Regions from separate parts of the Tepidimonas fonticaldi genome, predicted to be linked through region 2. Evidence: predicted binding sites of a transcription regulator. Region 2 holds the regulator's gene; each other region holds the start of a gene.

What was found. The regulator sigma-54, encoded in region 2, starts transcription at its own class of promoters, with help from an activator protein. The targets are predictions, from matches to a motif close to TGGCANGNAANCTGCTTT.
Region 1: a site for sigma-54 is predicted at 2,599-2,616, ahead of A9O67_RS08230 (CmpA/NrtA family ABC transporter substrate-binding protein). Genes of this name have one in related genera too.
Region 3: a site for sigma-54 is predicted at 3,466-3,483, ahead of A9O67_RS12080 (P-II family nitrogen regulator). Genes of this name have one in related genera too.

The regions. Positions count from the first base shown of each region.
Region 1 covers NZ_LZDH01000056.1:509,903-514,709, forward strand. The annotation lists gene A9O67_RS08220 (ABC transporter ATP-binding protein) at 1-208, opposite strand, end outside; gene ntrB (nitrate ABC transporter permease) at 205-1,125, opposite strand; gene A9O67_RS08230 (CmpA/NrtA family ABC transporter substrate-binding protein) at 1,144-2,451, opposite strand; gene A9O67_RS08235 (nitrate regulatory protein) at 2,763-4,043, opposite strand; gene tsaD (tRNA (adenosine(37)-N6)-threonylcarbamoyltransferase complex transferase subunit TsaD) at 4,100-4,807, shown strand, end outside.
Region 2 covers NZ_LZDH01000045.1:246,070-250,876, reverse strand. The annotation lists gene A9O67_RS05330 (thiol:disulfide interchange protein DsbA/DsbL) at 1-286, shown strand, start outside; gene lptA (lipopolysaccharide transport periplasmic protein LptA) at 354-1,001, shown strand; gene lptB (LPS export ABC transporter ATP-binding protein) at 998-1,753, shown strand; gene rpoN (RNA polymerase factor sigma-54) at 1,759-3,312, shown strand; gene A9O67_RS05310 (THUMP domain-containing class I SAM-dependent RNA methyltransferase) at 3,317-4,522, shown strand.
Region 3 covers NZ_LZDH01000065.1:385,281-390,087, reverse strand. The annotation lists gene A9O67_RS12090 (GspE/PulE family protein) at 1-1,793, opposite strand, end outside; gene A9O67_RS12085 (YifB family Mg chelatase-like AAA ATPase) at 1,827-3,383, opposite strand; gene A9O67_RS12080 (P-II family nitrogen regulator) at 3,536-3,874, shown strand; gene A9O67_RS12075 (ammonium transporter) at 3,918-4,807, shown strand, end outside.

The sequences.
Region 1 (4,807 bases), on a different contig from region 2:
ACAGCACCCCCTGGGTCGGGCGCGCCAGGCCCGCGATCAGGTTCAGCAGGGTCGATTTGCCGCAACCCGAATGCCCGATCAGGGTCACAAACTCGCCCTTGGCGATCGTCAGGTCGATGTCGCGCAGCGCCACGAACGGCCCGCGCGGGGTGCGAAACACCTGGCCGACCCCCTGGATCTCGATGTACTTGGCGTCTTGCGGGCTCATGAGCGCACCTCGTCGTATGTGAAGGCCGAGGCCAGGCGCACCAGCAGCGCCTCCAGCGCCAGGCCGACGAAGCCGATGACGAAAATCGCCACCAGGATGTGCTGGACGTTGAGGTTGTTCCACTCGTCCCACACCCAGAAGCCGATGCCCACGCCGCCGGTGAGCATCTCCGCGGCGACGATGACCAGCCAGGCCGTACCCACGCTCAGGCGCACGCCGGTCAGCACGTAGGGCAGCGTGGCCGGCAGCAGGATGCGCGTCAGCACCGTCCAGCCCGGCAAATCCAGCACGCGCGCCACGTTGAGATAGTCCTGCGGAATGCGCTGCACGCCCACGGCGGTGTTGATGATCATCGGCCAGATCGAGCAGATGAAGATGGTCCAGATGGCCGCCGGGTTGGCGCTCTTGAACACCAGCAGCCCGATCGGCAGCCACGCCAGCGGACTGACCGGGCGCAGCAGCGCGATCAGCGGCGCGAACATCGCCGCCAGCCAACGCGAGCTGCCCAGTGCAAAGCCCAACGGGATGCCCACCAGCGCCGCCAGCCCGAAGCCCAGGCCGACGCGCTGCAGGCTGTTGAGCACGTTCCAGCCTATGCCCTGGTCGTTGGGGCCGTTGCGGTAAAACGGATCGGCAAACAGGGCCGCGGCGGCATCGAAGGTGGCACGCGGTGTGGGAAACGTGCCGCCCTCGCGGGTCAGCAGGCCCCAGATACCCACCAGCAGCGCCAGGCCGCAGGCCCCGGCCAGCGCGCGCGTCAGCGCCGCCGGCCAGGGGCGGCGCGCGCTCGGCGGGGGGCTCACCTGGGGGGCGCTAGGCTGTTCGGCCTTCGGCCGCGGGCTGGCGGGCACCGCGGCAGGCTGGTCGGCTGGGGGCGTCTCCTCCAGCGCAGGCAAGTGAAATACGGCAGCGACCATGATCTCGTCTCCCGGCCGTCAGGCCTTGACGGCAAAGGCATCGGCGTAGCGCGCCGGGTCTTTGCCGTCCCACACCACGCCGTCGATGAGCTTGCTCGAGCGCAGCTCGCTCTTGGGCACGTTGACCTTGAGCTGGCTGGCCGCCTGCCGGTACAGCTCGGTCTGGTTGATGTCGCGCGCGACCTGCAGGTAGTTCGGGTGCTCCTTCAGCAGGCCCCAGCGTTTGTGCTGGGTCAGGAACCACATGCCGTCGGACAGGTACGGGTAGTTGACCGCCCCGTCGTTGAAGAACTTCATGTGGTTGGGGTCGTCCCAGGTCTTGCCCAGGCCGTTCTGATAGCGGCCCAGGATGCGCTGGTTGATGACGTCCACGCTCGTGTTGACGTAAGCCTTGTCGGCGATCGTCTCGGCCATCTTCAGCTTGTTCTGCAGACCGCTGTCGATCCAGCGGCCGGCCTCCAGCACCGCCATGATCACGGCGCGGCAGGTGTTGGGGTACTGCCGCACGAAGTCGGCGGTGGTGCCCAGCACTTTTTCCGGGTGGTCCTTCCAGATATCCTGCGTGGTGGCGGCGGAAATGCCGATGCCATCCATGATTGCACGGTGGTTCCATGGCTCGCCGACGCAGTAGCCGTCCATGTTGCCCACCCGCATGTTGGCCACCATCTGCGGCGGCGGCACCGTGATGACCTTGACGTCCTTGAGCGGATGGATGCCGCCGCTGGCCAGCCAGTAGTACAGCCACATCGCGTGCGTGCCGGTCGGAAAGGTCTGCGCGAAGGTGTAGTCGCGCTTGTCGCTCTTAATCAGCCGCGCCAGGCTGCTCAGATCGCTGGCGCCCTTGTCGGCCAGCGCCTTCGACAGCGTGATGCCCTGGCCGTTGTGGTTGAGCGTCATCAGCACCGCCATGGCCTTTTTGGGCCCGCCGATGCCCAGGTGCACGCCGTAGAGCAACCCGTAGAGCACGTGCGCCATGTCCAGCTCGCCGTTGACGAGCTTGTCGCGCACTCCGGCCCAGGACGCTTCCTTCGAGGGCACGATCTTGATGCCGTACTTCTGGTCGAAGCCCAGCACCGAGGCCATGACGACGCTGGCGCAGTCGGTCAGGGGGATGAAGCCGATCTTGACTTCCTTCTTCTCTGGCGCATCGGAGCCGGCGGCCCAGACGCCATGGTGGCCAAGCGTGCCGAACAGGGCAGCCGTGCCGGCTGCGGCGGCTTGGCGCAGCAGCCGGCGGCGGTCGGGGCGGGGCGCCGCGGTGGGTTCGGCCCGGGCGGGTTGCGCCGCGGTCCGCGCGGAATCGTCGTGAACGGGGGGCAGGGTCATGGTGCCAACTCCTCTTGCAAGGCCAGAAAAACGGGGAAAAACAAAAGGCGCCCTTCCATCGCGGCCCTGTGGGGCCGAGCGTGAAAGGACGCCGTTGTCCGCCGCCGACTGGTCGACCGCCATTGGTGACCAGCGCTTGACCAATGTGAAGCATGATCCGTGCCAGTTGCATGGACCGCGCGTGTTGCGGCGCGGTGCAGGGTGCACCGCCCCCCATCGGCGCGAAGGGGTCGGATCGCGGGCGTCCATCCGCACTGCGGCGGTGCATCCGCTGCGCCGCGCTGGCGCATCGCTGCGCGACTTTGGGACTCTCAAGCCCGCGAGCGCTGCGCCGGCAGCAGCTCGGCGGCCGACAGCACGGCCTGCGCCACCTCCGCCAGCCGACGCCCCTGGTTCATCGCCATCTGGCGCAGGCGGTGGTGCGCCTCGGCTTCCGTCAGCCCCTGGTGCGCCATCAGCAAGCCCTTGGCGCGTTCGATCAGGCGCCGCTCCTGCAGGTTGTGGCGTACCTTTTCCAGCTCGGCGGTGACCTGCTGCAGCTGGCGCGCCTGCGTCTCGATGACGTCGAGCACGCAGCCGCTGCCGGTGTGTGGCCAGGCCGGCAGCGGCGGCAGTGCCAGTCCCGCGCCGGCGGCGTCGTCGGCCTCGAAAAAGGCCGCTTCCGCGGCATCGTCGGCCCGCGTGTTCAGCTGCGCCACGGACAGCTCGTCGCAGGCCCGTTGCGCCAGCTCGCATTTGTGCTCGCACAGCGCGCGCAGTTCGCCGACCAGGCGCTCTTCCAATTCGTGCAGCGCGTCCAGGCGCGCCGTGCAGGCCGCAAACCATGCGGCACTGCTGCTGCGGTCGAGCGGGGCTCCCGGCAGGGCGCTGGTCAACTGTCGCCGCAGCCGCTCCAGGCGCACCAGTTCGGCCTGTTGGGGCAGTCCGTCGAGCGCCTCGGTCAGCTCGCGGGAGGTCAGGCTGGCGGCCACTTCCAGGCTGCGTTGCTGCGCTTCGATCAGATGCAGCAACAGCTGCTGCTCGTCGGCTTCGATGGCTCCGCGCGCGAACGCCGCCGCCCCGCAGGCCCGCTCCTGTCCGGCCAGCTCCTTGCCCTGCACCAGGTGGTACAGCGCCACCAGACAGCGCGAGATGTCGGGGTCCTGCGCGGCGTCGGCCGCCTCGAACACCATCGACAGCAGGGTCTGGATCAGCCGCACGTAGGCCTGCGTGGCCCAGCGCGGGCTGCAGCCGTGCTCGCGCACGCGCCGGCGCAGCCAGGGCAGCGCCTGCAGACCCTGGTGCACGCGGGCCAGGTCGGTCAGCAGGCGCGCGCGCTGCAGGCCGGCGGCGCCCGAGCCTGGTTCCAGGCTGTCCAGTTCGGCCAGAAAGGCTGCGCATGCCTGGTCGGTGGCCTCGAGCTGGCGTTGCAGCGCGTCGTGCCAGCCCGCCGCCGCGTTGCCGAGGTAGAGGTTGGACAGACCTCGCTCGCGTTGCAGCTGGTGCACCAGCGCCGTCGTGGCCCGCAGCAGCTGGCTGGTGTGCACCAGTTGGCGCAGCTCGGCCACCAGGGCGTGGCGGGCGGCACGCAGCCAATGCAGCGTTCGATCCATGGTCGGGTGCTAAGCAAGTTCGATGCCCGTGTGCGCGGCCCCTTACACTCGCCGTCATGCTGATCTTGGGTATCGAATCGTCGTGCGACGAGACCGGTGTCGCGCTCGTGGAGGCGGCACCGCAGGGCGTGCCGCGGCTGCGGGGCGCGGCGCTGCACAGCCAGGTGGCCATGCACCGCGACTACGGCGGTGTGGTGCCGGAACTCGCCAGCCGCGACCACATTCGCCGCGTGCTGCCGCTGACCGAGGCCGCGATGGCCCAGGCCGGGGTGGCGCTGCACGCCATCGATGCCGTCGCCTACACCCGTGGCCCGGGGCTGGCTGGTGCGCTGCTGGTGGGGGCGGGTGTGGCTTGCGCCTTGGCGGCCGCGTTGGGCGTGCCCGCGGTCGGTGTGCACCATTTGGAAGGGCATCTGCTGTCGCCCTTTCTGAGTGCCGATCCACCGGCCTTTCCCTTCGTCGCCTTGCTGGTGTCGGGCGGGCACACGCAGCTGATGCGCGTGGACGGCGTGGGGCGCTACCACCTGCTGGGCGAGACCATCGACGACGCCGCCGGGGAGGCGTTCGACAAATCGGCCAAGGTGCTGGGGCTGGGCTACCCGGGCGGCCCGGCCTTGTCGCGCCTCGCCGAGCAGGGCGACCCCGCCGCCTTTGCGCTGCCCCGGCCGCTGCTGCACAGCGGCGATCTGGATTTTTCGTTCGCCGGGCTCAAGACGGCGGTGCTGACCCAGGCGCGCAAGCTGGGCCCGGCGCTCGAGGCGCGC
Region 2 (4,807 bases):
CGAGAAGGCCTTCAAAGCCATCCACGAGGAGCGCGAGCGCTTCAACTCGCTCGACGCCGTGGCGGCCTGGGCCGCCAAACAGGGGCTGGACCGGCAGGCGTTCACACAGACCTACCAGTCCTTTGGCGTGAGCGGCAAGGTCAAGCGCGCCCTGCAGTTGCAAGACGCCTACGAGGTCGAGGCCACCCCGTCGCTGGGCATTGCGGGCCGCTTCATCGTGCCGGGTCAGGCGGCCCGCACGCTGGTCGTGGCCGATGCCTTGATCGCGCGCGTGCGCCAAGCGTAAACCGCCCGCCACCGCGGGGGGCGGGGCCAGTCGTGGCACAATCGGTGCACCGCAAGGAGCAAATTCCGTGCCTGCCGCATCCCCACCGCCGCGCCCCTGGGCTGCCCCTGTCGCCACCCTGATCGCCGCCGCCCTGCTCGGCCTGGGGGCGCCGGTGCATGCCGAGCGCGCCGACCGCAGCGCCCCCATGAACGTGGAGGCGGATGCGCTGCGCTACGACGACGCCCGCCAGGTCAGCGTCTTTACCGGCCGGGTGGTCATCACCAAGGGCACGATCCGCATCCGCGGCCACCAGGTCGAGGTGCGCCAGAACGATCAGGGGCAACAGTTCGGCATCGCGCTGGGCGACGCCTCGCAGCGCGCCTTTTACCGCCAAAAGCGCGACGGGCTGGACGAGTACATCGAAGGCGAGGCCGAGCGCATCGAATACGACGGGCAGGCCGACCGCGTGACCTTCCGCGGCCGTGCCGAGCTGCGCCGCTACCGCGGCGCGGTGCTGAACGACCGCACCAGCGGCGCCGTCATCGTGTACGACAACCGCAACGACACCTTCACCGTGGACGGCGATCGCGGGCAGTCCACCCCCGACAACCCGGGCGGCCGGGTGCGCGCGCTGCTGACGCCGCGCGGCGCCGACCCCGCGACCACCCAGCCCGCACCGGACACCCCCGCCCCCACCCTGACCCCGAGCGACCGCCTGGAGCGCCGCCCGTGACCGCGACGCCCGCCACCTGCCTGCGTGCCGAGGGCCTGCACAAGCGCTACGGCCGCCGCACCGTCGTGCATGACGTGTCGCTGCAGGTGCACAGCGGCGAGGTGGTGGGGCTGCTGGGGCCCAACGGAGCGGGCAAGACGACGTCGTTTTACATGATCGTCGGCCTGGTGCGGGCCGACGCAGGGCGGCTGTGGATCGACGAACAGCGGGTGGAGCACCTGCCCATCCACCGCCGTGCGCGGCTGGGCTTGGGCTATCTGCCGCAGGAAGCGTCGATCTTTCGCAAGCTGACGGTCGAACAGAACATCCGCGCCGTGCTGGAGCTGCAACACGACGAGGCAGGCCGCCCCCTGCCGGAGCCCGTGCTGCGCGCGCGCCTGGACGCCCTGCTGGAAGAACTGCACGTCGATCATCTGCGCGGCGCGCCCGCCCCCGCGCTGTCGGGCGGTGAGCGGCGACGCGTCGAGATCGCGCGCGCCCTGGCCGCGCAACCGCGCTTCATCTTGCTGGATGAGCCGTTTGCAGGCATCGACCCGATCGCGGTCATCGAGATCCAGCGCATCATCGGTTTTCTGAAGGCGCGCGGCATCGGGGTGCTGATCACCGACCACAACGTGCGCGAGACGCTCGGCATCTGCGACCAGGCGTACATCATCAGCGAAGGGCGGGTCCTCGCCCGCGGCACGCCCGCCGAGATCGTGGACAACGCCGAGGTGCGCCGGGTCTACCTGGGCGAGCACTTCCGCCTCTAGCGCGCATGAAACCCGGCCTCGCGCTGCGCGTCTCGCAGCACCTGACCCTGACGCCCCAGCTGCAACAGTCGATCCGGCTGCTCCAGCTCTCCACGCTGGAGATGGCACAGGAGGTCGAGCAGATGCTGGCCGACAACCCCTTCCTCGAACGCGCCGAGGACGACGCGGCCGATGACCCCCCCGAGCCCGGCGGGGCGGCCGCCGGCGATGCCCGCGCGGCGCCCGAGGACGGCGGCCTGCCCGACACCGTCACCCTGATCGACGGCACGGCCCCCGACGCCGCGACGGACTGGCCGGCCCGCCTGGACGAAGACGCCGGCGGGTGGAGCACGGAGGAGTCCGGTGATGGTGGCGAGGCCGCCGCCGACTGGTCTTGGGAGGGGCCTGGCATCGACCGCGACGGCCGCCAAGAAGACGACGAGCGCGGCCCGGCGGCCGAGCTGGCGCGCTGCGCCGAGCGTCTGCAGGATCACCTGCACCGCCAGGCGCTCGCGCTGCACCTGGACGACGACGAGCGCGCGGCGCTGTACTTCCTGATCGAGTCGCTGGACGACGACGGCTACCTGACCGAGCCCCTGGAGGACCTCACGGACGCCCTGTGGCAGCAGGTCCGGGCCGCCGGGGATTCGGGGGGCGAGGAGCGCCGGGACGAGCTCGCCTCGCTGCTGCGGCGCGCGCTCGGCTGGTTGCAGGCGATGGAACCCGCAGGCGTGGGCGCGCGCCATCTGGCCGAATGCCTGCGCCTGCAGATCCTGGAGCAGCCCAACACGCCCGAGGCGCGCGCCGCGCTGGCCCTGTGCGAGCAGCCCATCGAATGGATCGCCCGGCGCGACATGCGTCGGCTGGCCCAGGCGACGGGCTTGGACGACGCGGCCCTGCGCGCGGGATTGGCGCTGCTGACCCGCCTGGAGCCCAAGCCCGGCCGGCGCTTCGCCGACGCGGAGCGACAAATCATCGTGCCCGACGTCATCGTCACCGTGCAGGGGGCGCAGTTCGACGTGCAGCTCAACCCCGCCGTGCTGCCACGGCTGCGCGTGTCGGACCTGTATGCGCAGGCCTTGCGGGGCCTGCGCGGCGGCGACCTGCAACAGCGGCTGCAGGAGGCCCGCTGGTTCATCAAAAACCTGCAGCAGCGCTTCGACACCATCTTGCGCGTGGCACGCGCCATCGTCGAGCGGCAGCGCAGCTTCTTCCTGCACGGCGAAGTGGGCATGCGGCCGCTGGTGCTGCGCGACATTGCCGACGAACTCGGCCTGCACGAGTCCACCATCAGCCGCGTCACCACGGCCAAATACATGGCCACCCCGTTTGGCACCTTCGAGCTGAAGTATTTTTTCGGCTCCAGCCTGGGCACGGACGCCGGCGGCAACGCTTCCAGCACGGCCGTGCGCGCCCTCATCAAGCAAATGATCGCCGCCGAGGATCCGCGCAAGCCGCTGAGCGACAGCCAGCTCGCGGATTTGCTCAAGGAACAGGGCATCGAATGCGCGCGGCGCACCGTGGCCAAATACCGCGAGGCCCTGCGCATCCCCACCGCCAGCCTGCGCAAAACCCTGTAACCCCATGCCCGTATTCGATCTGTTTCTGCCCTGCGCCGGCGGCAGCGCCCCGTTTTTGGCCGACGAAGTCGCCCGCTTGACCGGCCAGGCCACCGACGCCCTGCACGTGGGCCGCACGGGTGTCGGCCTGCGCGGCGACTGGGAGACGGTGCTGCGCCTCAACCTGCACAGCCGCATCGCCCAGCGCGTGCTGGTGCGCCTGTGGGAGGGCCCCTACCGCCACGAGGACGACCTGTACGCCGCCGCTTCCGACGTGCCGTGGGAGGCGTGGTTCACCCCCGCGCGCACCATCAAAGTCGAGGTGACCGCCCAGCGCAGCCCGCTGCGCAGCCTCAACTTCGCCGCCTTGCGCGTCAAGGACGCCGTCTGCGACCGGCTGCGCGCGCGCTGCGGTGCGCGGCCCAGCGTGGACACCGCGCACCCGGATGTGCGTCTGTACGCCCACCTGACCACCGATCGGCTGACCCTGTCGCTGGACACCAGCGGCGAGCCGCTGTTCAAACGCGGCTGGCGCACCGACAAAGGCGACGCCCCCCTCAAGGAAACGCTGGCCGCCGCCATGATCGCCGCCACCGGCTGGACTGGCGCCGACGCCAACGGCGAGCCGGTGCCGCTGTTCGACCCCTGCTGCGGCAGCGGCACGCTGGTCATCGAGGCTGCGCAGATCGCGCTGCGGCAGGCCCCGGGGCGGCAACGGCGCTTTGCGTTCGAGCGGCTGCTGCCCCACGATGCCGCCCGCTGGGCGGCGCTGCGCGAGCAGGCGCGCGCGCACGAACGCCCCTGGCCCGCCGGTCATCCGCCGCTGGCCTACGGCAGCGATGTGGCGTTTCGCATGGTCGATTTTGCGCGGCGCAACGCCGAGCGCGCCGGCGTCGGGGCGGCGGTGGAGTTCCGCGGGGGCGACGCCCTGCAGCGCCTGCCGCCCACGGCCCGCCCCGGGGTGCTGCTGCTCAACCCGCCGTATGGCGAACGCATCGAAGCCGCGGGAGTCGCGGGCGGGCTGGGTGCCGACGTGTTCTACGAGCGGCTGGCCGCCCATTGGAAAACGCATTTTGGCGGCTGGACCGCCTGGGTGCTGACCCCCGACCGGGACCTGCCCCGCCGCCTGCGGCTGCAGGCCAGCCGGCGCGTGCCGCTCTTCAACGGCCCCATCGAATGCCGGCTGCTGCGCTTCGAGCTCCAGTCCAGAAATGGCAACAGTGATAGCTAGTCCGCTCGTCGGCTTTCGAGTGGCTTTTTTACGACTTTGTGTTGGATTCGCTGTCAGCTTGTGGTAAATTTCGTCCTGAGCCGTTCGCGCGGCTCCCCGCTTTTCCTCCCTGAGCGGGTGCCTTTGTGTGTGACAGCAAAAGGCTTGCAACCCCGGCCCTTTAGGTCGGGGTTCTTTTTTTACATTGTCTTTGTCCCCGCCATGTACCCGAAGCATTGACGGCCATGGAGGGCTCGAGCGCAACCGTTGCGCAGCGGGATCGCCCGCAGGCACAATGCAACACGT
Region 3 (4,807 bases), on a different contig from region 2:
TCCGCCGTCCAGATCTTGCGGTCCGGGGTGTTGATGTGCTGCAGCAGCGAGTGCAGCGTGGTGGTCTTGCCCGAGCCCGTCGGCCCGACGCACAGCACCATGCCGTGCGGCCGTTGCACGGCTTGCAGCAGCTGCGCGTGGTTCTCGCGGGTCAGCCCCAGCTCGTCCACGGCCAGGGGTTTGGCCGACGTCAGGATGCGCAGCACCACGTCCTCGGCCCCGCCGTAGGTGGGGATGGTGGCCACGCGCAGCTCCAGCCGGTGTTGCGGCGAGAATTTGGCGAAGTCGATCTTGCCGTCCTGCGGCTTGCGGCGCTCGGAGATGTCGAGCTCGCACATGATCTTGATGCGCGCGACCAGCGCCGCCCGGTAGGTGGGGGGCAGCTCCATGTAAGGGCGCAGGCGGCCGTCCTTGCGCAGGCGGATGCGCACCTTGCGCCGGTTGGGGTGGGTCTCGATGTGGATGTCCGACGCCCCCTGCTGGTAGGCCTCGATGATGATGGTGTTGATCAGGCGCACCAGCGAGTTGTCGGACTGCTCGACCGGGGCGTGGGCATCGGCATCGTCCTCGGCGCCCAGCTCCAGCGATTCGAGCAGCTGCTCGGAGGACGTTTCGGCCCCGCTGGGGGCATCGGCTACCGGGGGAGCGCCGCTGTCCAGCCCGAAGCGGGCGTAGGCCTCGCTGATGGTGCGGTTGTCGAGGGCGCTGCTGGAGAGCACCGGCACCACTTTGCACTGCAGCAAAAACTCCAGCTCGTCGATGGTGGCGCGGCGCGAGGGGTCTTCGGCCGCGATGATGAGCGTGCCGGCGCGCCACAGCAGCGGCACGATGCGCAGCTTGCGTGCGGTGGCCAGGGGCACCCGGCGCAGCGCGTCGGCGTCGATGGGAAACTGCTTCAGATCGACGACCGGGTAGCCCATCTTGCGCGCCAGCGCGATGCGCAGCTGCTCGCGCGTGAGCTGGCCGCTTTGCACCAGCAGTTCGCCCAGGGGGACGCTGCGCTCTTTTTTTTGCTTCTCCAGCGCCTCCTGCAGTTGGTCTGGGCTGATGAAGCCGAGCGCCGTCAGCGCCTCGCCGATGCGCACCAGCGGCATGCGGTGCTGCTCCTCCAGCGCCATGAGGAGCTGCTCGGGCTTGACGACCTCCTTGATCACCAGATAGTCGCCCAGCTTGCGCTGGCGCATGGCCTCCTGTTCGCGGGCGGCGATTTCCACCTGCTCTGGGGTGAGGGCCTGCTGCTCCACCAGCACGCGGCCGATGGCCTCGCCGACGTGCAGCTCGCGGTAGGCCTCGCGCGGCAGAAAGGTCCGCCGCACGCGGTCGTCGTCGTCGATGGGCTCGAACAGAAAGACCCCGGCGTCCGATTCCACCTGCCCGATGGTGACCCCCTCGCGCGTGGAGCCGTCCGCGAGCGTGAGGCGGTAGGGCAGGCGGGGCCGGTAGCGCACCAGGGCCTCGAAGGTGCTGTCCGGCGGCTGGGTATCGGTCAGCTCCACCGGCGCCAGCGGCTCGGTCAGCGTCAGGCGGCGGAACATATCGAAGCGCAGCGGCATCACCGTGCGCGACGGCGGTACCTGGATGTGCGCGACGCGGCGCTCGGGCTCCAGCGCGATCAACAGGCAGGGGCGGGTCTGGCCGTTGACGCCCTCCACCTCGCAGGCCTGGGGTTGGCCGGCCGCGTCGGCGCCGCCGTAGCCGATGTAGGGTGGCGTGGGCCAGCGCAGCGGAGGCAGGGGCTTGCCGTCGGCGGCAGTCGGTTGGGGGGCGGGGTCGGCCGAGGCGGCGGCAAGCATGGGGCGGCAGCGTGGTCGAGGCGGTGCGAGCGATTATGGCGGCATTCCCGCCGCGGCAGGACGGTACTGCAGCGCTTCGGCCACATGGGCGGGCTCCACCTGCGGGCAGCCGGCCAAATCTGCGATGGTGCGCGCCACGCGCAGCGCGCGGTGCGTGGCCCGGCCGGACCAGCCCAGCCGGGCGGCCGCCTGTTGCAGCAGCCGGCGGGCGGCCTCGTCGGCTGCGGCGTGGCGCAGCAGCGCATCGCCCTGCAGGGCGTGGTTGGGGTGGCCCTGGCGCGCCTGGGCCCGGTCGCGGGCGGCGCGCACCCGCTCGCGCACGGTGGCCGACGGCTCGCCCGGGGGCGCGGACAGCAGCACGTCGGCGGGCAGCGCCGGGACCTCGACCTGCAGGTCGAGGCGGTCGAGCAGCGGGCCGCTGAGCCGGTTGCGGTAGCGCTGAATCTGATCCGGCGTGCAGCGGCAGGCGCGGGTGGTGGACCCCAGGTAGCCGCAGGGGCAGGGGTTCATGGCGGCCACGAGCTGAAAGCGCGCCGGGTATTCGACCTGCCGCGCGGCGCGCGACAGCCGCACCGTGCCGGTTTCCAGCGGCTCGCGCAGGGCTTCGAGCGCACCGCGCGCAAACTCCGGCAGTTCGTCCAGAAACAGCACGCCGTGGTGGGCGAGCGATATTTCGCCGGGCCGCGGCGGCGAGCCGCCGCCGACCAGCGCCGCGGCGCTGGCGCTGTGGTGCGGGGCAGCCATCGGGCGACGGCGCCAGGCCTCGGGCCGAAACCGCCCCACCAGCGAGGCGATCGCGGCGGTCTCCAGCGCCTCGTCGTCGCTCAGCGGCGGCAGCAGACCCGCCAGCCGGTGCGCCAGCATGGACTTGCCGGTCCCCGGCGGGCCGGACAGCAACAGGCTGTGGCCACCGGCGGCGGCAATCTCCAGCGCGCGGCGGGCCGCCGCCTGGCCCTTGATGTCCGCGAGATCCGGGACTGGGGCGTCGTCATGCACTGATGTGGTGCATCGGGCGGCCCGCTGCCACCCCAACCCGGTGCCGTCCACCGCGGGGGTGCCGGCCGCCGGGTAGCGCCGCACCACGTCGAGCAGATGCTCCACCCGGTAGACGGTCACCCCGGGGACGAGCGCGGCCTCCTCCGCACTCGCCGCGGGCAGGACCAGCGCGGCCTCCGGGGCGCCACGGGCCATCTCGGTGCGCAGCGCCAGTGCCATGGGCAGCGCGCCGCGGACGGGGCGCAAGGCGCCGCTGAGGGACAGCTCCCCCGCGAATTCGTGGTGGGCCAGCGCTTGCGGATCGAGCTGGCCGCTGGCCGCGAGGATGCCCAGGGCGATGGGCAGATCGAGGCGGCCGGACTCCTTGGGCAGATCGGCCGGCGCCAGGTTGACCGTGATGCGCCGGGAGGAGGGCCACTCCAGCCCGCTGTTCTGGATGGCGGAGCGTACGCGCTCGCGCGCCTCTTTGACCTCGGTGTCGGCCAGCCCCACGAGGGTGAAGCTGGGCAGGCCATTGGCCAGATGCACCTCGACATGCACCGGCTGCGCCGCAAGCCCCACGAGGGTGCGGCTGCGCACCACGCACAAACCCATGGTCGGTCGTCCTCCCTGTCCGTTCGATCGCTGCTCATCGACATGATGCCACGGCACCGGTGACCGGCGGGCGTTCGGTGGTTGGCACGGCTTGTGCTTGACGGGTTGCGGAGCCAAGCAGCAAGGCGAGCAACCCCAAGGAAAGGACTGCCATGAAACTGGTCACCGCCATCATCAAGCCCTTCAAGCTGGACGAGGTGCGCGAGGCGCTCTCGGCCATCGGCGTGCAGGGCATCACCGTCACCGAGGTCAAGGGCTTCGGTCGCCAAAAGGGCCACACCGAGCTGTACCGCGGCGCGGAGTACGTGGTCGACTTTCTGCCCAAGGTCAAGGTCGAGGCGGCCGTGGCCGACACCCTCGTCGATCGGGTGGTGGAGGCCATCGAAGGGGCCGCCCGCACCGGCAAGATCGGCGACGGCAAGATTTTCGTCTTCCCGATCGAGCAGGTCATCCGCATCCGCACCGGCGAGACCGGCGCCGACGCCCTCTGATTCCACCGAACCCTCACGTTCCCAAAGCCTCAAGGGGATTCCCATGAAAAAACTGCTGATGAGCCTGTGTCTAGGCCTCGGACTGATGTGGGGCGGCGCTGCGCTGGCCCAAACGGCCGAGGCGCCCAAAGATGCGCCGGTGGCCACCCAGGCCGCGCCGGCCGATGGCGCGGCCGCCGCACCGGCGGCTGCGGAAGCGGCCCCCGCCGCGGCCGAGGCGGCGCCCGCGGCCCCCGCCGCGCCGACGGTGGACAAGGGCGACGTGGCCTGGATGATGACCTCGACCTTGCTGGTCATCATGATGGTGATTCCGGGCCTGGCGCTTTTTTACGGCGGCTTGGTGCGCAGCAAGAACATGCTGTCGGTGCTGATGCAAGTGCTGATGGTGTTCTCGCTGATCACCGTGTTGTGGGCGCTGTACGGCTACAGCCTGGCCTTTGGCGGCGAGGGGGCCATCATCGGCAGCTTGGACAAGGTGTTCCTCAAAGGGGTGACGACGGCGTCGCTGGCCGACACCTTCACCGAGAACGTCAAGATCCCCGAGCTGATCTTCGTCGCGTTCCAGGCCACGTTCGCGGGCATCACCTGCGCGCTGATCGTGGGCTCGTTTGCCGAGCGCATCAAGTTTGGCGCGGTGCTGCTGTTCAGCGCCATCTGGTTCACGTTCAGCTACCTGCCGATCGCGCACATGGTCTGGGGCCCGGGCGGCTACCTGCTCGGCAAGGGCGCGCTGGACTTCGCCGGTGGCACGGTGGTGCACATCAACGCCGCCATGGCGGGCCTGGTGGGCGCCTACATGCTGGGCAAGCGCATCGGCTACGGCCGTGAGGCCATGCCGCCGCACAGCCTGACGCTGACGATGGTGGGCGCCTCGCTGCTGTGGGTGGGCTGGTTCGGCTTCAACGCCGGCTCCAACCTGGAGTCGTCCGCCGG